DNA from 3 places in the Actinomadura sp. 6N118 genome. Region 2 is predicted to be linked to each of the others. Evidence: riboswitches for the same ligand, from Rfam matches in the RefSeq annotation. Region 2 holds a riboswitch; each other region holds the start of a gene.
What was found. A riboswitch is a leader RNA that binds a small molecule or an ion and turns the genes downstream of it on or off. The one in region 2 is predicted to bind cyclic di-AMP.

Region 1 (7,744 bases), on a different contig from region 2:
CGCATTCGCGCACGATCTGGGGCGGAAGGGGCTGCTGCTCGCCGGTCGTGAGCTCCTTGGGGATGGCACCGTGCTCCAGCGTGAACTCGACGGCGTTGCACTCGCGGACCTGGTTGTCGCCGTACCAGGTGGCGAAGTTGGCCATGGGGGTCATCAGGAAGACCACCACGTTGGCCGCCACCAGCAGATACGTCACCCAGGGCACGCGCCGTGCGGGCTGGCTGTCGTAGAGAGGTAGAGCCACGCCAATCCTCGCTGGTTGCCCGGGTTTCCGCTGTTCCGTTCACCTTAGTGGGCGTCCGCCGCCTCGATCCGCCGACTCTGTGCCGGTGTAGGCGTTGTCGATCCACTGGCGCAGGCCCTCGGCGCCGTAGGCGGGACAGCTCCACTCACCGTCCACCTCCGCCAGCCGCGCGCCGGGTGTGTCGAGCCAGCGCAGCACGCACTCCATCTCCTCGGCGGTGGCGCTCCCCGACGGGCCCGGCCCGGGGAAGACCGTCTCGGCGGTCGCGACGAGCGCGTCGAGGTAGGGCCGCGGATGGGCGCGGGGCGGGATCGTCCCGGCGGCGACGAGGCGGCCGTAGCGGACCACCGCCAGTTCCCAGCCTCCGTCGAAGGACGGGCGGGCCGCCACAAGCTGGGCAATGCGAGCCAGCGCGGTCAGCCGCTGGCCGCGCGCTGCCGCCCGGATGAACGCGGCGAGCCGGTCGCGCTGGGCGGCGGCCTCCTCGTACCGCAGCTCCACCGTGAGCCGGTCGATGCGCACCTGCGCGGCCGCCACCACCGGCCGCACGTCGCCCTGCATGATCGAACGGGCCGAGTCGGCGTGCACCGCGTAGGCCGTGGCGGGCTCGCGGCCCTCGCACGGCGCACCGCACCGGCCGATCTCCCCGAGCAGGCAGGTGCGGGCGGCGCCGCGTTCGATGAGGCGGAGCGTCAGCCGCTGGGTGCACTGCCGCAGCGGTACGGCCTCGTGCAGTGCGGCCTGGGCCTCCTCTGCCTGCCGCCGGGATGACAGCGGGCCCAGATAGACGGCGCCGTCGTCCTTGCATTCCCGGACGATCGACAACCTGGGGAACGGCTCGACGGTGAGCTTGAGCCACATTGCCCGCTCGGGGAACTTCGACCGCCGGTTGTAGCGCGGTTTGTGCTCGGCGATCAGGCGCAGCTCGCGAACCTCGGCCTCCAGGCCGGTGGCGCACACGATGGTGCGGACCCTTTCGGCGAGGCCGACCATCTCACGCACCCGGTGCCGGGTCTCAGAGCCGGTGAAGTAGCTGCGCACCCGCGCCCGCAGATCGCCGCTCTTGCCCACGTAAAGCACCTCGCCCCGCTCGTCCTCGAACAGGTAGACACCCGGGGCGCTGGGCACGCCGTCGGCGAGGTAACGCTTCCGGCGCTGCTCGGGCGTGGGCGCCTTGGCGAAGGACTTGAGCTCCTCCAGCGAGGTGACGTTGAACGAGCCGAGCCGTTCGATCAGGCCGTGCAGCACGTCGACGGTGGCGCGGGCGTCGGCCAGTGCGCGGTGGATCGGCTCGGTGGCAGAACGGAAGAAGCGGGCCAGCGTGCCCAGCTTGCAGTTGGGCACCTCGTCCTTGGTGAGCACCCGGCGCGCCAGATCGACGGTGTCGATGACGGTGAACGCCGGCCACGCGTAGCCCTGCGCGGCGCAGGCCGCCTTGAGGAACCCGGTGTCGAACGAGGCGTTGTGCGCGACGAGCACGCACCCGCGGGCGAACTCCAGGAACGCCGGCAGCACCTGCTCCATCCTGGGCGCCGCGTAGACCATCTGCTGGGTGATGCCGGTGAGCGCGGTGATGAACGGCGGGATCTCGCCACCGGGGTCGACCAGCGTGCCGAAGTCGCCGAGCTCCACTCCCCCGCGCACCTTGACGGCCCCGATCTCGGTGATCGCCGACTCGGCCGGGGAGCCGCCGGTCGTCTCCAGGTCGACGACCACGAAGGTGACGTCGGCGAGGGGGGTACCGAGATCGTCCAGGGTGCCCTGAACGCCCTGGGCGCCGGGGCCACCGGGGCCTGGGGCGCGGCTGGCGGGGCGGGCCGGGTGGGTCATGACCGCGACCGTAGAGGGCGCCACCGACAGTTCACCGACCGCTAGGGTTGGAACACGGGCCGGGGGCGACCCGTCAGCTGGGGGCTGCAGCAAGGCGTCAAGCGCAGCTTGTCCGATGCAAGGGCGGGGGCTGCAGCGAGGCGTCAAGCGTCAGCTTGTCCGTTGACAGGGCGGATGGGTGGGGGCTGTGGGATGGCGTCAAGCGCCAGCTTGTCCGTTGAAAGGGCGGATGGGCGGGGGCTGCGGGATGGCATTTGTGCTGGTTAAGGTGCCTTACACCCGGAAATACTAGGCGAACGGCGTCGAAACGGGCACTGGGAGGAGCGGGATCATCGACAGCGGCCCCGGAGCGGAAGCCGAACGCCTGGCCCGTCCTCTTCCCGAGGCGGTCCGCCAAGGCGTGGTGGAGGCCGCCGCCGAGCTGATCGGCACCCTGCCCGCCACCGACGTCCCGCTGCCGTTGCGGCGGTTCGCCCAGTTTGAGCGCCGCAAGCGCGCCAAGCTCGCCGGGCAGCACATCGCCGCACTGCTGGAGAAGGACGCCGACTTCCGGCTCCGGGTGGCCGAGCACCTGCGGGAGGCAGAGCCCGAGCTGGTGGCCGCCGTCGAAGACGGCCAGGTGCCGCCAGCGGCCGATCCGGTGCGGGTCGCGACGGTCGGCTATCTGCTGCGGCCGACCGGCTGGACGGAGCTGGCCGAGGCCGCCCGCGCCGAGCTGGAACGCTCCGCGAGCGCGTCCGAGGGCGAGGCGGCGGAACGTAAGATCGCCGCCCTCCGGGAGGAGCTCGCGGCCGCCCGCGCGTCACGTTCGGCCGAAGTGGAAAAGCTCCGCGGCGAGCTGCGCGAAAGCAAGGCCGAAGTGGCCGAGCTGCGCCGCAAGGTGCACGACGCTCGCCAGAAGGCCAAGGCCGCCGAGGCACGCGCCACTGAGCTGGCCGCCGAGACCGCCCGCGAGCTGAGCACCGCCCGCGAGACCACCGCCGCGGCCGAGAAGGAGGTGCGCAAGCTGCGCGCCCGCCTCGAACAGGCTGAGACCGCCGCCGAGCACGCCCGCCGCGCCGCCCGCGAGGGCCGCAACGTGGAGGACGTCCGGCTGCGGATGTTGCTGGACACGCTCGTGGACGCCGCGCAGGGCGTCCGGCGGGAGCTGGCCCTGCCCACCATGATCGAACGTCCGGCCGACGCCGTCACCGGGGTCCAGCCGGACAAGCTCGTCCACCGCAACCTGCCTGGCCGGGCACTCTCCGACGACGATCCGCAGCTGCTCGACCGGCTGCTGACGCTGCCCCAGGTCCACCTGGTCGTGGACGGCTACAACGTCACCAAGACGGGCTACGGCGAGCTGCCACTCGCCGACCAGCGCAGCCGCCTGCTGTCCGGTCTGGGCGGGCTGGCCGCGCAGACCCGCGCCGAGGTCACGTGCGTCTTCGACGGGGCCGAGCTGGACGCACCGGTGGCGATCGCGGCGCCGCGCGGCGTCCGGGTCCTGTTCAGCCGTCCGGGACAGACCGCCGACGAGCTCATCGCCGAGCTGGTCCGGGCCGAGCCCTCCGGCCGCGCGGTGGTCGTGGTCTCCTCCGACCGCGAGGTGGCCGACGCCGCCCGCCGGGCAGGAGCCCGCCCGGCTGTGTCTACTTTGCTCCTTCGTCGCCTTTCACGGCCTTGACTTCCTCGCCTTGCGGCTCGGAAGTCAAACCGCGAAAGCGGCAAGGGCGACATCGCTTCACGACCCGTCAGCGCGCTTGCGTGCGGGGTTGAAGCTCGCGGTCACGGTTCTGTCACACCCTCCGCGTACCTTCCGTCACAACCGAGGTACGACAACCGAGGTACGGAGGACGACATGCTGATCGAGTGCGACGGCTGCCAGGTGCGCGGCACGGGCTGCGGCGACTGCGTGATCACCACTTTGCTGGCAGCGCCGGCCCAGCCCGGTGCCGGGGACATGGTGGACCTCGACGTGGACGAACGGCGCGCCCTGCAGGTGCTTGCCGATCTTGACATGGTGCCGCCGCTGCGGCTGGCACCGGGTCGCGAGCGCGCGTCGTGACCGAGCAGTCACGGGACGCTGTAAATGCCGAACGAGCTTGACGAATACTGACGATTCGGTTGTGACTGGTGTGACCCCTCGCTAATGTCTCCCGCGAATAGTGGACGAGAGGGGCAATTCCGACCGTGGCCAGTGATCGCAGCTCCCGCCGGCTGATGGCGACCGCATGCCTCGCCGTGACGACCTCCATGGCGCTGCCCGTGGCTCTGCCCACGTCGACGGCGCACGCCGAACCCAAGCCGACCGCCAGCCAGGTTCAGAAGAAGGTGAACAAGCTCAACGAGCAGGTCGAGCAGCTGGTCGAGAAGTACAACCAGGTCGGCGAGGACCTCAAGCGCGCCAAGAAGAAGATGCAGGCGACGCAGAAGGCCAGCCGGGACGAAGAGCTCGCCTTCGCGACGCTCCGCGAGAAGGTCGCGCAGATGGCGGCCACCGCGTACAAGAACGGTGAGACCGGCGACGTCGCGGGCTTCATCGGCGCCGGTGACCCCCAGGCCGTCCTCGACCAGTCGGCGGTCTTCACCCACCTGTCGCGCAACCGCAACTCCGAGCTGGGCCAGTTCCTGGCGGCCGCGCAGCGGGTGCGCCGCGAGAAGGCCCAGGCCCAGAACGCCTACGACGAGGTCGCCGCCAAGGCCAAGGACCTGAAGAAGCAGAAGGCCACGGTCGAAAAGTCGATCAAGGAGCAGCAGAAGCTGCTGAGGAAGCTCGGCATCAAGCCCGACAGGCCCGGCAGCGGTGGCGGTGGCGGCGGCGGCGGCAGCTACAAGGGCCCGGCGAGCGGCTCGGCCCGCGTGGCGTTGAACTTCGCGTACAGCAAGCTCGGCACGCCCTACCTGTACGGCGGCACCGGCCCGCGCTATGACTGCTCCGGCCTGACCATGAGGGCCTGGGAGGCCGCCGGGGTCAACATCACCCGTACCACCAACACTCAGTACGCGGCCACCAAGCGGGTCGCGAAGAGCGACCTGCAGCCCGGCGATCTGGTGTTCTTCAGCGGCCTCGGCCACATGGGAATGTACGTCGGCGGCGGCAAGATGATCCACTCTCCGCGCACCGGTAAGAGCGTCGAGGTCGTGCCCATCACGTCCGGCTACTATGCGTCGAACTACTACGGCGCCGGGCGGCCCTGACGGACCCTAACGGGCTCCCAAAGGGCCCCGTGAGACACGGCACATCGCGAACGGACCAGGTCTGACCTGGTCCGTTCTCTTTTGCGGGGGATTTGCTTTCGCGTGACCTTTTGATACTTTGTGGCGACTCGCGGCGCCCACCAGGCGTCGCATCGCCCCTGACGCCCTCGGGCGTCACGGGAGGCGGGCGCCCTCCAGGTGCCGCCTCCTCGCGCGGCACCCTCCAGGTGCCGCCGCCGGTGCGACGCCCTCCACGCGCCGCACCAGGTCTCCACGGAGACCGGCCGGCCCAACCGCACAGTGCGCACGCTCAGCAAGCTCGAACGAGCATGGCGTGCATGGCGCCAGCGAGCGCGTCACGGCGGTTCGACCATCGGGCACCGGCCATCGAGCGAACGCCCATCTGAGGCCGCTCATCCAAACAAATCAGCGCCGCGCTTTCGCACACGGGACACAGGGTCCCGCTGTACGGGCCTCATCACGCCCAAGGATCGCCGCGGCAGCGCCGAGTCCGCCATCGCGCGGAGCCGGGGACCCATATGCCGGCGGCACGGCCCTTCGCAGGGCATGCCTCCGACCGGGGTGAATCGGCGCGCCCACCCTTCGATCTTCTCGAACGGGGCGCACCGTAGGGCAACTTCCACGCCCGAACCCGTCAGCTAACCCGGTAGGCGTCTGGAAGAAGGAGATGCCCCTGTCCAGCAACGCTTTCAGCACGACCCGTCGCGTCCGCGTCGCCGGTGGCCTCGCGATCGCCACTGCGGTCGTCACTCCCCTCGTGGCGGCAGGCCCTGCCCCTTCTGCTGAGGCGGCCACCAAGGCCGTTCCCGTGGCCAAGGTCGTCAAGCAGGCCAAGCAGAAGTCGTGGGCTGCCCGCCAGAAGACGGCGCAGAAGGCCCTCAAGGCCGCCCACAAGAAGAAGGGCAAGCCGTACCGCTACGGTGCGGCAGGCCCGAACGCCTTTGACTGTTCCGGTCTGGTCCAGTGGTCCTACCGGAAGGCGGGCGTCAAACTGCCGCGCGTCACGACCGCCCAGTACCGCGCCGTGAAGAACAAGGTGTCCTGGAAGAAGCTTGCTCCGGGTGACCTCGTCTTCTTCCACGGCAAGGGCCACGTGGGCATCGTGAGCAAACGCAAGGGGAGCAAGGTGTGGATGATCCACGCCCCTAACTCCGGCAGTCATGTGAAGGTCGTCAGGCTCAACAGCTACCGCAAGAAGACCTTCTCTGGCGCCGTCCGTCCCTACTGATCCAGAACCCGACTGAACCAGAACCACCCCCTAGCGGGCGCGGCCGTCCTTTCCCCCCGGGCGGCCGCGTCCGTCCCTCCCCCTTCCCTCCCTCCCCCTTCCCCTCCCTTCCCTCACACCGAATCTCAGGCCGTCCTCGACGGCCACCGCCGAGTCCATACACACGGAGCCGGGGAACCACTTTCCCCCGGGGTGAATCGGCCTGCCTGCAGGCCGTAGGGCAGCTTCCACGCCCGAACCCGTCAGCTAACCCGGTAGGCGGCATGGAAGCCCAAGGAGAGCCCCACTCGTGGCAGGCAAGCACCGCAAACCCAGCCCGCTGGTCATCAGCCTGCGGACCACCGGCGGCCTCGTCGCCGGCGCGGCCGTCATCGGCGCGGTCGCAGTCACCGCCCAAGCCGCCATAGGCGCGGCCCCCGCCGGAACCGTAACGGCCAAGCCGCCGGTCGCCGGCGCGGCAGCCGAACTGGCGGTCAAGGCCAAGGCCAAGGCCCCCGGCTCGCACAATGTGCCGAAGAAGCTCTCCGGCGACGCGAGCAAGGCGCGCACCACCCCCAAGACCACCGCCGCCGCGAAGGCCCCCGTCAAAGCCGCGCCGAAGACGCCCACCGCCGTCGAGGCCATCAAGCTGGCGACGTCCCAGGTCGGCATCGCTGAGAACAGCAGCGGCGAGACCAAGTTCCAGGACTGGTACATGAGCACCACCCGCGCCAAGGAGACACTGGCGCGCGACGGCGGTGACCTGGAGGGCTACAACGACGCCGCGTGGTGCGACATGTTCGTCTCCTGGATCGGCGAGCAGCTCGCCTTCGGCCACGGTATGGGCAGCGACGCCTGGACGGTCGAGCACGCCAAGTGGTTCCAGAGCCGGAACCGATGGGGCAGCAAACCCCAGCCGGGCGCCATCGTCTTCTTCAGCTGGGGCGGCTCCAAGAACATCGACGACATCGAGCATGTCGGCATGGTGATCAAGGACAACGGCGATGGAACGATCCAGACAGTGGAGGGCAACACCTCGAACGCGGTCAAGACCCAGAACCGTCCGGCCAGCCAGATCGTGGGCTACGGCTACCCCGACTACGCGAAATGACCCGTCTGGCGCGGGCCGCGGCGGCGGCTCAATAGGATCGGCCGCATGGAGGACCAGCGCTCCGGGCCGCCCGACGAGCAGCGCTCCGGCCCGCCCGGCGAGCGGCGCTCCGGCCCGCCCGGCGAGCGGCCTAGCCCGCCACCGGACGAGG
Region 2 (7,744 bases):
CGGCCGCCGCCTGGGTCGAACAGGCACCCCCTGCCACGCGCTCCGAAGAGGCCACCCAGGCCATGCCCGCGCTCCCGCCGACTGCGGCCCCGGCCGCGCCGGGGGCTCGGAGCGCTCCGCGCACTCCGCGCGCTGCGGCAGCGCCGCCCTCCCATCCGGGCCCTGCCGAGTCCCCTGGACGGACGCCGCACCTCATCCCCGGCATGGACACCGGCGCCCAGCAACAACTTCCGGACGACCGGCATCAGCACACGGCGGTGCTGGCCGCTCCCCCGGTCTCCCGGAGACCACGGATCCCGAAGTTCCGGCGGCCCGACAATCACGTTCTCGGCGTCGCGGCCTCGCTGACCATCGGCGTCCTGGTCGGCATCGCGATCATCGCCCTGGTCCTGTGGCCCCAGCTGAACGGCGACGCAGGCGACCAGCCGCAGGCGAGGCCGGCGAACGACGACCGGCCGGTGTCGACGATCCCCGAGGTCTTCGCCGGCACCTGGAAGGGCACCGCCGTCAACGCCAGGAGCGCCGCCTCGTTCTCGATCGAGGTGACGTTCCAGGCCGGGGGGAAGATCGCGCAGGCCAGGTTCAACAACTGCGTCGGCACGCTCGCGCTCACCAGCGGGACCACCCAGCGGCTGGAGATGTCCCTGACCGTGGCCAAGCCGTGCACGAGCGGCAACGTGCGGGTGGTGCGCCAGTCGGACGGCACGCTGCAGTACGCATGGATGCACCAGCCGGGCGCCAACCCTGGCTACCAGGGAAAGCTCAAGAAGAACTGATCGGCCACGTCCGCCCCAGCTCGACCGCATCCGACTCAGCTCGACCGAATTGTCTGGTCTAGCTGCAGATATCGCAATGGATCCAATAAGGTACCCCCTTGTCGGTTCCCCTGGATCATGGTCGCCCTGCCCGTGCCCCCGCTCGTGGCCGCGACAGAAGGAGTCCCTTGTGCGGGCTGTCCCCCGAAGGCTGCTGATCACTGGCTCGATCGCGGCCTGCGTCGGTGCCGCCGCCGCGTTCCCCGTGCTGGCCGCCGACCCCGACGATCCCCTCGTTCAGGTCACCGCCGCCGAGGGCACGCCGATCCCCGGCAAATACATCGTGACGCTGAAGAGCGGCGCCTCGACCGCCGCCGCCGCGCAGCAGGTGAAGGCCTCCGCGGTGGAACGGTTCGACGGCGTGCTCAACGGCTTCGCCGCCAAGCTCGACTCCGCCCAGCTGGACAAGCTCCGCCGCGACAGCCGCGTGGCCGCGATCGAGCAGGACCAGATCGTGAAGATCAGCGGCGGCACGCAGCGTTCGCCCCTCCCCTGGGGGCTCGACCGCATCGACCAGCGCAAGCTGCCCCTTTCCAAGTCGTACCGCTACAGCTCCATGGGCCGTGGCGTGAACGCGTACGTCATCGACACCGGCCTCGACGTGAAGCACCCGCAGTTCCAGGGTCGCGCCTCGATCGCCTGGAAGGCCGCCCAGTACGCCGACGGCGCCGACTGCAACGGCCATGGCACCCACGTGGCGGGCACCATCGGCTCGCAGCGGTACGGCGTGGCCAAGCAGGTCAAGCTGCGTGCCCTCCGCGTGCTCGGCTGCGACGGCACCGGCCCGATGTCGAACGTGGTCGCCGCCGTCCGCTGGCTCCGTACGAACGCGGCCAAGCCCGCTGTGGCCAACATCTCGGTCGGCGGGTCCAAGTCCACCGCGCTCAACACCGCTGTCGCCGCCCTTTCCAAGTCCGGCGTCTTCGTCGCCGTGGCGGCAGGCAACGACAACAAGCCGGCCTGCAACACCTCGCCCGCTGGTGCGCCCGGGGTCGTGACGGTCGGCGCGAGCGGCCCGCGCGACGGCCGGGCGGGCTTCTCCAACTACGGCAAGTGCGTGGACATCCATGCCCCGGGCGTGGGAATCGCCTCGACCTACCCCGGCAACGAGCGCGAGACCCTCGACGGCACTTCGATGGCGTCACCGCACGTGGCGGGCGTGGCCGTCCTCTACCTCACCACCCACCGCAAGGCGAGCTTCGCGCAGGTAGAAAAGTGGCTGAACACCAACGCGATCCCAGGGCGCCTCAAGGGCCTCCCCACCGGCACGCCCAACAAGCTTCTGTTCAAGGCAAAGCTGTGAACCGACTCACATAGGATGTCCCGGCTCCCACGTGGCGCCCTGCTTCCGGGACTCGCAGCCATCGCACCCTCGTCAGGGGTTTAATCTTGGCGAGGCAACGAACAGTTCTTTAAAGTTCATTGGCATTCGGTCGGTGACTCGCCTCGGCAAGACAGGCAGTCTGGCCGAACCCGCCGAGTCCCGCGACATGCCGCGCGGGAACCGGGGACCCACCTGTCGGACCTCCCAGGCTCAGTCCTGGGCGGCTCGACCGGGGTGAATCCGGATCCGCACCCAGCGGACCCGATAGGGCTGACTCCCGGCCCGAACCCGTCAGCTAACCCGGTAGGCGATCGAGGAGAGGAGATACGTGGAGACCCCCACCTCCACTCGCTGGCGCCGCACACGGCTCGCATTGGTAGCCGTCGTCGGCGTCGTTCCGCTGGTCGCGAGCGCCACGGTCACCGGTCCGTCGGCGCAGGCCGACCCCGGCGACAGCGGCCGTCTGACCAAGCTGAACAAGCAGATCGAGAAGCTGGACAAGGCGTACGGCGGCGACCTGGCCAAGCTCAAGGACACCCAGCACGAGGTCAAGGAGGCCCTCAAGAAGGCCCAGAACCTCAAAGAGGACCTGACCGTGGCCCGCGGGCTGGTCGCACAGATCGCCGCCTCCCAGTACATGACGGGCGGCGCCGACCCGTCCGTGGCCGTCCTCGCCAACGACGACCCCTCCACGTATCTCAACAACGCCTCCCTGGTCAGCCACGTGGCCCAGAACCAGGCTGCCAAGGTCCAGCAGATCCAGCAGCTGGTGAACCAGCAGGAGCAGGCCAAGGTCGAGGCGCAACGCAAGGTCAAGCAGCTCGAGAAGCAGATCAAGGAGCTTCTCAACGAGAAGGCCCGGGTCAAGGAGCTGCTGAAGAAGTACAAGCCCGAGTCACCGAGCGCCGGGATGAACGGGGTCACGCCCCGCATGAAGAAGGTCCACGACATCCTGGACGTGGAGTTCGGCCCGTTCCCGATGATCGGCTGCGTGCGCTCCACCGGCGACCCGCAGGACCACGGCACCGGCCACGCCTGCGACTTCATGGTCACCACAGGCGGCCGCATGGCCACAGGCAGCGCCCAAACCCTAGGCGACCGCACCGCCGCGTACGTCATCGCCAACGCGAGCAAGCTCGGCATCAAGTACGTGATCTGGCGCCAGCGCATCTACGACATGCGAAGCCCCGGCTGGAGGGGCATGAGCAACCGAGGCGGCAATACCGCCAACCACTACGACCACGTCCACATCTCGGTCTTCTAGGCGCGCTGCGCTTTAGCGCGAGGGCGCTGCATACGCCAACAGGCGGTGCCGGGTGACAGCAGACCCGGCACCGCCTAATGACGTGCAGTACTAGACGTCGCCAGCCGACTTCTCCTGACCCTCGCCCTCCTGACCCTCGGTCTCCTGCCCCTGAGTCTCATGGTGACCCTGGGTCTCGTGCCCTTGCGTCTCCTGGTGCCCCTGGTTCTCGTGGTGCCCCTGGTTCTCGTGCCCCTGATGTCCCTGGTTCTCGTGGCCCTGGTGCCCCTCGTGGCCCTGGTGCCCCTGGTTCTCGTGGCCCTGGTGCCCCTCGTGCCCCTCGTGGCCCTGGTGCCCCTGGTTCTCGTGGCCCTGGTGCCCCTCGTGCCCCTGGTGCCCCTGGTTCTCGTGGCCCTGGTGCCCCTCGTGCCCCTCGTGGCCCTGGTGCCCCTGGTTCTCGTGGCCCTGGTGCCCCTGGTTCTCGTGGCCCTGGTGCCCCTCGTGCCCCTGGTGCCCCTGGTTCTCGTGGCCCTGGTGCCCCTCGTGCCCCTCGTGGCCCTGGTGCCCCTGGTTCTCGTGGTGTCCCTGGTTCTCGTGGCCCTGGTGCCCCTCGTGCCCCTGGTTCTCGTGCCCCTGATGTCCCTGGTTCTCGTGGTGTCCCTGGTTCTCGTGCCCCTGGTGCCCCTGGTTCTCGTGGCCCTGATGTCCCTGGTTCTCGTGGTGTCCCTGGTTCTCGTGCCCCTGGTGCCCCTGGTTCTCGTGGCCCTGGTGCCCCTCGTGCCCCTGGTTCTCGTGCTTCTTGAAGATGGGGTCGCCGTTGTGGTAGCCGCCGTAGCAGACGTAGTCATCTCCGACAGACAGCAGCGAGCCGCCGGCCTGGACGCAGTGCCAGTCGGAGACACCGGTCCCGGCGCTGGCCGGTCCGGCGCCGGGCAGCATGGCGATTGCTACGGCAGCGCAGGTAGCCGTCAGCATGGGGAGACGCTTCACAAAACTCTCCAATTCACTTTCTGTAATCGCATCGCTACTAACCGCAACAATCATGCCCGGGTGCGGCCCCTAAAAACCCTCAGGAACCAGGCAGACGCAAAGAGCGCCCGGCACCTTGTGGTGCCGGGCGCTCGGTTCGTTTGGGCGGGTCAGTCGGCGTAGCTGGGGAGGGTGCGCTCGTGGGCCTCGCGGAGCTCCGCGAGGGGGATGGAGAACAGCTCCTTGGTGTCGCCCGGGGCGGAGAACGTCAGCGAGTCGCCGCCGATGACGCCGAGCTGGGTGACCGGGACGCCGGCCTGCTCGCAGAGGGCCGCGAGGCGGGCCTCGCCGCCGGGGCGGATCGCCACGACGGCGCGGGCCACGGACTCGCTGAACAGGGACACGAACGGGTCAACCGGCAGTGTGATCCGGGCGCCCAGGCCGCCGTGCAGGCAGGACTCGACGAGGGTCTGGGACAGGCCGCCGTCGGAGACGTCGTGCGAGGCTGTCAGGAGCCCCTCGCGGGCGGCGGTGACCAGGACCGAGGCCAGCGCGGCCTCCGCTGCCAGGTCGACCAGGGGCGGCAGGCCGCCCAGGTGGTCATAGACCACGTGCGCCCATTCGGAGCCGCCGAACTCCTCGCGGGTCTCGCCGAGGAGGGCGAGGGTGGCGCCTTCGGAGGTGAACGACATGTTCACGCGGCGACGGATGTCGTCGTGGACTCCGAGAACACCGATGACCGGGGTCGGGTTGATCGGCGTGGTGCCGGTCTGGTTGTAGAACGAGACGTTGCCGCCGGTGACCGGGACGCCGAGGTACTGGCAGGCGTCGGCCAGACCCTCGACCGCGCGGGCGAACTGCCACATGACGCCGGGGTCTTCGGGGGACCCGAAGTTAAGGCAGTTGGTGACCGCCAGCGGACGGGCACCGGTGGAGGCGACGTTGCGATAGGCCTCCGACAGCGCCAGCTGGGCGCCGGCATACGGGTCGAGGCGCGTGTAACGGCCGTTGCCGTCGAGGGAGAGGGCGATGCCCAGGCCGCTCTCGTCGTCGATGCGGACGACACCGGCGTTCTCGGGCATGGCCAGAACCGTGTTGCCGAGGACGTACCGGTCGTACTGCGAGGTCACCCAGGTCTTGCTGGCCAGGTTGGGTGAGCCCGCGAGCCAGAGGACGGTGTTGCGCAGGTCGTCGGCGTTGGCCGGACGGGTCAGGCGGCCGGGCGTGTCGGCCTGGAGGGAGCCGAGGTCGGCGGGCGGCGCGTAAGGCCGCTCGTAGACAGGGCCCTCGTCGGCGGCGGTGCCGGGCGGGATATCGACGATCGTCTCGCCGCGCCAGGTCATCACCAGGCGGCCGGTGTCGGTGACCGCGCCGATCACGGTGGCGGGGATCTCCCACCTGGCGCAGATCTCCATGAAGCGGTCGACCTTGTCTGGCGAGACGACCGCCATCATGCGTTCCTGCGACTCGCTCATGAGGATTTCCTCGGGGAGCAGCGTCGCGTCGCGCAGCGGGACGGTGTCGAGCTCGACGTGCATGCCGCCGGTGCCGGCCGCGGCCAGCTCGGTGGTGGCGCAGGAGACACCCGCGGCGCCGAGGTCCTGGATACCGACCACGAGGTCCTCGCGGAACAGCTCCAGGCAGCACTCGATGAGGAGCTTCTCCATGAACGGGTCGCCGACCTGCACGCTAGGGCGCTTGGCCTGAGACTCCTCATCGAACGTCGCGGAGGCGAGCACGGAGGCGCCGCCGATGCCGTCCGGGCCGGTGCCGGCGCCGAACAGGATCACCCGGTTGCCCGGGCCGGGGGCGACCGCGCGCTTGATCTCATCGTGCTTCAGCACGCCCACGCAAAGCGCGTTGACCAGCGGGTTTTGCGCGTAGCAGGCGTCGAAGACGGTCTCGCCGCCGATGTTGGGCAGGCCGAGCGAGTTGCCGTAGCCGCCCACGCCCGCGACGACGCCGGGCAGCACCCGCTGGGTGTCGGCCGCGTCGGCCGGGCCGAAGCGCAGCGAGTCCATGACGGCGACCGGCCGGGCGCCCATCGACATGATGTCGCGGACGATGCCGCCGACGCCGGTGGCCGCGCCCTGGTAGGGCTCGACGTAGGACGGGTGGTTGTGGGACTCGACCTTGAAGGTCACCGCCCAGCCGTGGCCGACGTCGACGACGCCGGCGTTCTCGCCCATGCCGACCAGCAGCGCGTCGGTCTTGGGCGCCTTGTCACCGAACTGGCGCAGGTGCACCTTGGAGCTCTTGTACGAGCAGTGCTCGCTCCACATGACCGAGTAGATCGCCAGCTCGGCCGAGGTGGGGCGGCGGCCCAGGATGTCACGGACCCGCTGGTATTCCTCATCTTTCATGCCGAGCTCGGCGAAGGGCTGCGGCCGGTCCGGCGTCGCCGCGGCGGTGGCGACGGTGTCGGTCTCGTGCACGACCGGCGGGGTCATCGCCGACGGCGCGCGGACCGCGGGCTGCTCGCCCGTGTCCGAGGCCGGAACGGCGGTCTCCTCGGTCGTCGCGGCGGCGATCAGGGCAGCGTCGGCCTCCGAGATCGCACCCGACTGTGAAGCGGCTGACTCTGAGGCGGCGGACTGCGACGTGGCGAACTCTGAAGCGGTGGACTGCTGCGAATCAGCGGTGGACTGTGAGGCGGCGGGCTTGGGCGGCTCGGCGTTGGCGAGGCCGGTCAGCGCCGCGAGCGCCTCGTCGGCCGCCTTGGGCTCGGCCGGGGCCTCCGGGGCCTGCGCTGCCTCCTCGACGGGCTCTCCTGGCTCCCGGACGACCTCCCCAGGCTCCTGAGCGGGCTCTGCGGGCTCCTGAGCGGCCCACGCGAGGTGTGGAGCGGGCTCTAGGGACTCGGGGGCGTCGTGTTCCTGCTGGGCCTGTGCGGGCTCTGCAGGGCCGGACACGTCACGGCTCTCGGCCTGGGACGCCGGGGTGGCATGGACGGCCTGGGTGGCTTGGGTGGCTTGGGAGAACACTGCGGCGGCCTCGGCGGTGAGCTCCACGGTTTGCCCGGCCGACGGGATCGGGATCCCCCCGGCGGCGGGTACGGCCGGGATCGGGCCGGTGCCGGTCGCGGCCTCCGCCTCGGCCTCGTCCGCGAGGGCCTCGAAGGCCTGGGTGACCGAGGGGTCGACGGGCTGCAACTCCGGATCGTCGGCGTCCGACTTGAGGTCGGCGAGCCACTCGAGGCTCGGCTCGTCCTCCCGCGAGCGGGGATGTCCCTGCGGGGCACCGGGCGTGCTTGGCGGCTGCTCGCTCATGCTCTGCTTTCCGTTCGCTTCCGCGGCTCGCTCATGCGTCGACCAGTTTCTTGACGATCGAAGTGAAGAAGCCGAGCCCGTCGGTGGACGGGCCGGTCAGGGACTCCACGGCGTGCTCGGGATG
Region 3 (7,744 bases), on a different contig from region 2:
GATACGCAAAAGGCCTGGTGACCTCGGAAAAGTCCGTGATCATCAGGCCTTGGCGTTCTGTCGGGACGGCGGGATTTGAACCCACGACCCCTTGACCCCCAGTCAAGTGCGCTGCCAAACTGCGCTACGTCCCGGTGCCCGGCTGAGCGGGCGTGATTACTCTAGCGCAGTCTGCGCCCTCCTGCGTACCGAGATACGGCGGGATGGATGTCTGGTAGGCATGCCGGGTGAACTCGTTGATGGCGCGTGGGGGGATGGCGGTCGCGGTCGGGGTGACCGGGCTCTGTGGGTGCGCAGGTGAGGAGCCTCCTCAGGCGACGGCCAGTGGTACGCCTTCCGTTGCTCGGACGTCTGAGAGGGCGGCGCCTCCTAAGCGGGCTGTCTCTGTGAAGGTGCCTGCGGGGGTGCGGGCCGGGTATGTCGTTTTCGATCGGCGGAGCAGGAAGGTTCTGCTTCAGCATCGGGTTCGGCAGACGGTGCGGTCGGCTTCGGTGGTGAAGATCCTGATTGCGCTCGATCAGCTGGGGCGGGGTGGGGATCGGGCCTTGATGGGGAAGATGCTCCGGTCCAGCGATGACAAGGCGGCCACGTACTTCTGGCGGCGGGGTGGTCAGGGGCAGATCATCAAGCGGATGGCGCCGAAGGCGGGGTTGACGGAGACTGCGGGGCCTCCAGCGGACAAGCCCGGGTTCTGGGGGTATACGGCCTTGAGCGCCGGGGACGTGCTCAAGACTTATCGGTATCTGCTGGAAAAGGCGCCCAAGGGGCATCGGGAGTTTGTGGTCAGGGAGTTGGGGCGCGCCACGCAGTGCGGGACCGATGGGTTTGACCAGTTCTTCGGGATTCCGCGGGCGGTGCCCAAGCCCTGGGCGATCAAGCAGGGGTGGTCGGGGTTCGGGGACGTTCCGGCTGTGCGGTGTAGGGAAGGATCGTTCAAGCCGGTGGTGGGGCCTGATCTCGGGCTTGGGCGACCGGTGTTGCACACCACGGGGATCGTGGGTCAGCGGATTTTTGTCGTGTTGACGCTGCAGCCTGTGGGGAGTTCCTTTAGGGCTGCGAGTGAACGGGTTACTCGGCTGACCCGGGATCTCTATCGAGCGTCGTCGCGCTGACGGACCTCTGTGCGGAAGGGGCGCAGGCCGCGCTTCTGGTAGTTGGGCAGCGCGTTCGGATGGTCGAGTGTGGAGGTGTGCAGCCACACGCGGCGGGTGTTGGGGGAGATTTCCCAGGCCTTCTGGAGCGTCAGGGTAAGGGCGTAGGCGCCTATGCCGCGGCCTACGAACTCAGGGACTAGGCCGAACGTGCTTATCTCTACTTCTGTTGCGGCGATGGCATAGCGGGCCAGGCCAGCGTTCTCATCGCCGGATCTAATCAGCCACGTTTGGGCGTCGGGGTCGGCCAGGTATTTCGCCCATTGGGCTTCTGTGAAGGTGACACTCTCCCAGAGGTACCTTTCGCCGATCCTGATGTTGAGGGCGCGGTGGGTCTCGGGGTCGGCGGGAGCCAGGGTGACGGTGGGGACGGGGTCCGCGGGGTTGATGTCGTCAGGGCTGGTCATTTCCAGATAGGTGACGGTCTCCTGCATTGATCTCCTTTGCGATTCGTTCTACGTCGGCGTCGGTGGTGCGCCAGTTGCTGAACGCGGCGCGGAGGGCGGGGGTTCCTGCGTAGACGGTGGGCGTGAGGAACGTCGTGCCGGCGGCGGCCAGATTCTGAGTGATTGTGTCGATGGCTGCATTGGTTGGGCTGTCGGCGAGGGTGAAGCAGACCACGTTCAGGCGGACTGGGGCTAGCAGGCGCCAGTGGGGAGAGACCGATATGGCCTCTCCTAGGCGCTGGGCTTGGGCGATGTTGCGTTCGACGATCGAGCGGTGACCCTCACGGCCGTACGCGCGGAGCGTGAACCAGGCGGGGAGGGCTCGCAGGCGCCTGGAGTTCTCTGGGGTCAGGTGAACGAAGTCTGGGGTGGTCGTCGGCAGTCCTAGATAAGCGGCTGAGTTCTGGAACACGTGGACCTGGAGATCCTGGCGGTTGGTGAGCTGGATCGCCGAGTCGTACGGGACGTTCAGCCACTTGTGCAGGTCCACGCAGATCGAGTCGGCGAGGGTGAGGCCGGCGACGAGGTGCGCGTGGGCGGGGGTGAGGGCGGCGAACGCGCCGAACGCGGCGTCCACATGGAGCCAGAACGGGTGGCGATCGCGGAGGGCGGCGATGGCTTCGAGGTCGTCGAAGTCGACGGTGTTCACCGTGCCTGCGTTCGCCACGACGATGGCGGGGCCCGGCAGGTCGGCCAGGGCGGAGGCGAGGGCGTCGATGTCGACGGCTTCGCGGTCGGGGAGGGTCGGGATCGTGCGGAGGCGGTCACGGCCGATGCCCAGCATGGACAGGGCCTTGTAGATGCTGGAGTGCGGTGTGCCAGACAGGACTGTCACGTCGGCCAGGGCGCCGACGCCTGCATCAGCGATGGAGATGCCTTGTTGTTCGCCTAGCCATTCGCGTGCGAGGGCTAGGCCGACGGTGTTGGACATCGTCGCGCCGGAGACGAACGAGCCCGTGTGCTCCTCGCCGATTCCGAAGAGCTCGCGGAGCCAAGTGATCGTCTCCCGTTCGAGGTCGGGCGCGGACGAGTCCAGGCCGGGGGCGGCGTTCTGGTCGAGCACGCTGGTCAGCCAGTCACCGGCGACGGACGCGGGGGTCGCGCCCCCGGTGACGAAACCGAGGTAGCGGGGGCCCGCGCTGCCGGAGAAGCCGGGCTCCCAGCGTTCGGCGAAATCGGCCAGGGCGTTGTCCAGGCCGATTCCGGACGGCGGGAGCGCGAGCGGCTTGGCGGGGACGGGTGGGACCGCGGCGGGGCGCTCAGCGAGCCCGGCGAGGAGGTCGGCGGCGCGCACCCGCACGTGTTCAAGCAGTTCGGGCATTCGGGCAAGGTCATCTGCTAGCCGGGCGTCCATGACGGTCTCCTAGGGTCGGGAGGGCGCCTCATGAACGCTAGAGAACGTGCTTGTGCCGTGTCGCGGGCCAATGCCGGGAAGTGGCCTGGCGGGTCAGGCCGGGGGCAGGCCGGGTTTAGGCCAGGGTCAGGCCTCGCGGAGCCTGCGAGCGGCGTCTTCCGGGCTTACGTCGTTCACGAACGCGCCCATGGCCGACTCCGAGCCCGCCAGATATTTGAGCTTCCCCGGCGCGCGCTGGATCGAGAAGAGCTCCAGGTGCAGCCACGCCAAGTCGCGGTCTGTACGGACAGGGGCTTGGTGCCACGCCGACACATAGGGAAGCGGCATGCCGAAGAGCCGGTCGAGGCGCCCCAGCAGGTCGAGATAGAGCGCTCCGAGGGCTTCGCGCTCGGCGCTATCCAGGGCGGGCAGGTCGGGTACGCGGCGATGCGGATAGACGTGCACCTCATACGGCCAGCGGGCCGCCTTGGGCACGAACGCCGTCCACAGGTCGTTGGCCGCCACAACGCGTACGCCCTCCTCGCGTTCGGCCGACAGCACCTCCGCGAAGAGATCACCAGGGTGGCGGCGCGCGACGTCCAGCATGCGCCGGGTGCGCGGGGGCACGAACGGGTAGCCGTAGATCTGCCCGTGCGGGTGGTGCAGGGTGACGCCGATCGCCTCGCCGCGGTTCTCGAAGCAGAAGACCTGCTCGACGCCGGGGTACGTGGACAACTCGGCGGTACGGTCCGCCCAGGCCTCGATGACGGTCTGCACCTGCTCGGGGGGCAGTTCGGCGAACGACCTGCCGTGCTCGGAGGTGAAGCACACCACCTCGCAACGCCCGCCGGAGGCGCCGTCGCCGTACGAGGGGAACCGGTTTTCGAAGACCACGACCTCGTAGTCCGGCGCCGGGATCTCGGTCGGGCGCCCCGGTGTGGAGGGGCAGAGGGGACAGTCGTCCGTCGAGGGCAGGAAGGTCCTGGTCTGGCGGTGCGCGGCGATGGCGACCCATTCGTCGAGCAGCGGGTCGTGCCGGAGCTCCGACGCCGTGGCGCGTTCCGGCAGCGGCCGCTCGTCGATGGCGCTCCGGTCGGCGTCGTCCCGCCGGTCGAAGTAGATCAGTTCGCGGCCGTCCGCCAGTCGGGTGACGGTGCGCTTCACCGTCCGCATCCTCGAATCATGGCCCCAGCCTCCCATGACGCGGAACCTCGGTGGTGCGCACAGCCGGATGATCTAGTCGAACGCACATGTTCCTGTTAGAAACACGCATTTGGTCATCGTGGGGTCAAGCGCATGATCCGGCCGGGACGGCAAGGACGGAATCGCCGCAGGAGCCGCGCCTGGGCAGGAGCGGCACAGGGCCGCGTTCTCGCCGGCGCCGGTGGCCTGGCCGGGCTCACCGATCTTGTGGAAGGCGAAGGTGAAGAGATCTTCGTCGCCGATTGGTGACGCATCTCACTTCGTACGGCGCGACGCCGCGTCCGCGACCCCCTCGGCTGAGGCGCCGCACACCCCGTCTTTCCGTGCCTCCCGGCCCCTCCTGACAAACAATCTTGACCCCACTTTGGTGGTCCGGGAATGGTCTGGAGCATGCTTACGTTGGGATCCTGTGACCTCTTCAAGAAGAATCTTTGGTGGTGGTTTGCCATCGCGTGAGGGTTTGATACCTTCTATTGCAATCTCGCGACGCACCCCATGCGTTGTGCCCAGGTCTCGAGCCCCATCAGGGACTTGACCCCCCAACATGGCCCGTTTTACCTGGCCATGACGCGCGGCCGTGTGTTCCGCGCCTCGTTACGAGATCAATCCGAATAGCCGGGCACCGCGCTCGCGGTGCCCTAGGCCGAGTCCGCATCCCCCTCCACTGGATGCGGAGCCGGGGACCCATTTTGCAGGGGTGAATCGGCGCTCCTTCGCGTGCGCCGTAGGGCTCTTCCATGCCCGAATCCGTCAGCTAACCCGGTAGGCGTCATGGGAGTAAGGGAGTTCTCTTTGATGTTCGACCGCAAGATCGTGAAGCCTGTGTCCGATGATCCGGCCGCCGCCGTGGGCGTCGCCCTCAGCGCCGTCCTGGCTGGTGCCCTCGGGCTCTCGGTCTTCAGCCCCGTCAACTTCTCCGGCACCGCCGAGGCCCGCGCCGACGCCCGGGTCGCCGGCTCCGCGCACGCCCACAAGGCCGCCGGTAAGGCTCGAAAGGCCAAGAAGGCCAAGGCCAAGAAGGCCGCCACAGCCGCGAGCTCGGCCAAGGCGATCAGCCTGGCACTGAAGCAGGTCGGCATCACCGAAGGCGCCAACGGCCGGACCAAGTTCCACGACTGGTACATCAAGACCAACGAGGCCAAGCTCACCGCCCGGCGTGACGGCGGCAACATCGCCGAATACAGCGGCGCAGCCTGGTGCAACATGTTCGTGTCCTGGGTCGGTGCGCAGACCGGCGTCAAGGGCATGGGCTGGGACGCCTACACCGTCCAGCACGCCAGGTGGCTTGCGAAGACCAAGCGGTGGGGCCAGCGGGCCAAGCCGGGCGCCCTCGTCTTCTTCGACTGGCAGAACGGCTCGTCAGGCGGCGTCGACGGCATCGACCACGTCGGCATGGTCGTCAAGGACAACGGCAACGGCACCATTTCCACCATCGAGGGCAACATCAGCAACTCCGTGGTCAGCAAGGTCCGGCCGAAGTCGTCCGTCGTGGGCTACGGCTACCCCGACTACGCCGACTACAAGAAGTCCTGACCCCAAAGACCTTCCCCCACCCCGCTTCGAAGGCGTACGGCTCCGGCTGGGCGCCTTCGGGTGTTTCTGCCCGCTCTCGTCCCTGAGCCTCCCTATGCCTTCCTAAGCCTCCCTATGCCTTCCTAAGCCTCCCTATGCCTTCCTAAGCCTCGCTATGCCTGTCTAAGCCTCCCTAGGCCGAGTTCGGCGCCTCCCGGGTAATACGAATCATTCGGACGCTTTGCCCCTGCTTAGGCCCATGATCCCGCGTTTCTGGAAAGGAACACGGCGAACGGGACGGGACGGGATGGGACGGAGCGGAGGGAGCATTCGATGCCGGGGCGCCCGGATGTCACCGTCGTCGTGATCGGTTACAACGACGCAGCGCGGCTGCCGCGCGCCGTCGGCTCCGTGCTGGGCCAGTCGCTCGGCGGAGTCGAGGCGGTGGTCGTCGACGACGGCAGCACGGACGGGACCGGCGAGGTGGCCGACCGGCTGGCGGCCGAGCACCCGGGGCGGGTCCGCTCCATCCGCCTGCCGTCCAACTCGGGTGGCTGCGGCCGGCCGCGCAACGTCGGGGCCGAGCACGCGCGCGGCCGGTACGTGATGTTCCTGGACAGCGACGACCTCCTCGACCGGCACGCCTGCCTCAATCTGATCGCCGCCGCCGAGGAGACCGGGGCCGATCTGGTGTCGGGCCTCTGCACGCGGATCGTGCTCGCGTTGCCCAACGCCTCGTGCAAGGAACGCAGGTGGTACCCGTGGCTCTACGCCCGCCGCGCGGTCTTCGGGTCCCTCCGCGACAAGCCCGACCTTCTCTACGACACCCTGTCGACCAACAAGGCCTACCGCCGCAGCTTCCTCGAAGACCACGGGCTGCGCTTCGTCGAGTGCCTGCACTACGAGGATCTCCTGTTCTCCGCCGAGGCCTACCTCGCCGCCGACAGGACCGCCCTCATCCCGCACCGCGTCTACAACTGGTTTGTCGAGCCGAGGGCGGAGACGGCGCCGTCGATCTCCAACCGCCGCGCCGAGCTGGCCAACTTCGCCGACCGGCTGGAGATCCACCGCCGGATCGACGCACTGTTCCGGCTGCGCGGCGCGTACGAGCTGGAGCGGGCCAAGGACGCCAAGTTCGTCAACCACGATCTGCTCCTCTACCTGCGCGACCTGCGCGTCCGCGACCCCGTCTACCGGGCGAGCTTCCTGGAACTGGCGGCCGCCTACCTGGCGGAGCTGGATCCGCGGGTCTTCGCGGCGGCCCACCCGGTCCCCGCGATCGCCGCGTTCCTGCTGCGCGAACGTGACCTGACCGGTGCGCTCGCCGCGGCCGAGTACGGGCGGGGCAAGCGGCTGGAGCTGCGCAGCGCGCTGCGGGAGCAGAACGGCCGCATCTTCTGGGGCACCCGGCGCGCGGACAGTGCCCTGGCCCGCCGCGTCCTCGACGTCACCGGCCTCGGCCTGCACCAGCGGCCGCTCCGCGAGCTGACACCCGCCAACACCGTCACGGGCCTGGCCATGTGGGGCCACCTCGCGCATCTCGAAGGCCATGTGCTGAACGTGCTAGATCGTGTCCCCGCCCACGCGGAGCTCAGCGCCACCCTCGAACTGAACGATCGCCGCCGCCCCATGCGGGTGCGCCACATCCCCGCCACCGTGACCCATGAGGGAGCCCGGCTCCGCTGGCAGGCCGACTTCGATCCGATACGGCAGGTTCGTCCCTACGGGTTCGCCGATTCGATCTGGGACGTGCGCCTCCGTCTCGACGTCGACGGTGAGGAGATCTTGACCCTGCCGGGGGAGGGCACCGGCGAAGGGGAGGCGTTCGACGGGGTCGTTCTGCCGGTGCGGCCTCGCCTCACCCGGCTCGCCGCCGACGGCATGCGCTCGTACGTCACGCACGCGGGCCATCTGGCGTTCAAACTCCAGGGTGGAAGCAGGCTGACGCAGGCCACGATGGCGACGGTGCACTGGGCGGCGGCCACGTCGCCGGGTCGCAGCGCCTGGAAGCGCGTCCGCACGTTCGAACGATCCGTCCGGCGTACGCTCACCGCCCGCAAGACCAAGGTCGCCGTCTTCAACCGCGTGCTCAGCAGGTT

Region 1: another riboswitch for cyclic di-AMP. It lies ahead of ACH34W_RS05715 (C40 family peptidase); the one in region 2 lies ahead of ACH34W_RS28520 (coiled-coil domain-containing protein).
Region 3: another riboswitch for cyclic di-AMP. It lies ahead of ACH34W_RS52825 (CHAP domain-containing protein); the one in region 2 lies ahead of ACH34W_RS28520 (coiled-coil domain-containing protein).

The regions. Positions count from the first base shown of each region.
Region 1 covers NZ_JBIRAZ010000002.1:410,356-418,099, reverse strand. Annotated here, with positions in the region: gene ACH34W_RS05740 (rhomboid family intramembrane serine protease) at 1-244, opposite strand, end outside; gene ACH34W_RS05735 (DEDD exonuclease domain-containing protein) at 284-2,074, opposite strand; gene ACH34W_RS05730 (NYN domain-containing protein) at 2,475-3,740, shown strand; gene ACH34W_RS05725 (hypothetical protein) at 3,915-4,121, shown strand; gene ACH34W_RS05720 (NlpC/P60 family protein) at 4,247-5,254, shown strand; cyclic di-AMP (ydaO/yuaA leader) riboswitch at 5,748-5,944, shown strand; gene ACH34W_RS05715 (C40 family peptidase) at 5,943-6,503, shown strand; cyclic di-AMP (ydaO/yuaA leader) riboswitch at 6,641-6,778, shown strand; gene ACH34W_RS05710 (CHAP domain-containing protein) at 6,793-7,593, shown strand; gene ACH34W_RS05705 (hypothetical protein) at 7,639-7,744, shown strand, end outside.
Region 2 covers NZ_JBIRAZ010000011.1:280,413-288,156, forward strand. Annotated here, with positions in the region: gene ACH34W_RS28510 (serine/threonine protein kinase) at 1-776, shown strand, start outside; gene ACH34W_RS28515 (S8 family peptidase) at 946-2,118, shown strand; cyclic di-AMP (ydaO/yuaA leader) riboswitch at 2,280-2,465, shown strand; gene ACH34W_RS28520 (coiled-coil domain-containing protein) at 2,468-3,403, shown strand; gene ACH34W_RS28525 (hypothetical protein) at 3,494-4,357, opposite strand; gene purL (phosphoribosylformylglycinamidine synthase subunit PurL) at 4,522-6,801, opposite strand; gene purQ (phosphoribosylformylglycinamidine synthase subunit PurQ) at 7,652-7,744, opposite strand, start outside.
Region 3 covers NZ_JBIRAZ010000042.1:28,117-35,860, reverse strand. Annotated here, with positions in the region: tRNA gene ACH34W_RS52850 (tRNA-Pro) at 61-134, opposite strand; gene ACH34W_RS52845 (hypothetical protein) at 495-1,112, shown strand; gene ACH34W_RS52840 (GNAT family N-acetyltransferase) at 1,091-1,585, opposite strand; gene ACH34W_RS52835 (pyridoxal phosphate-dependent decarboxylase family protein) at 1,545-2,918, opposite strand; gene galT (galactose-1-phosphate uridylyltransferase) at 3,078-4,094, opposite strand; cyclic di-AMP (ydaO/yuaA leader) riboswitch at 4,765-4,916, shown strand; gene ACH34W_RS52825 (CHAP domain-containing protein) at 4,929-5,666, shown strand; gene ACH34W_RS52820 (CDP-glycerol glycerophosphotransferase family protein) at 5,979-7,744, shown strand, end outside.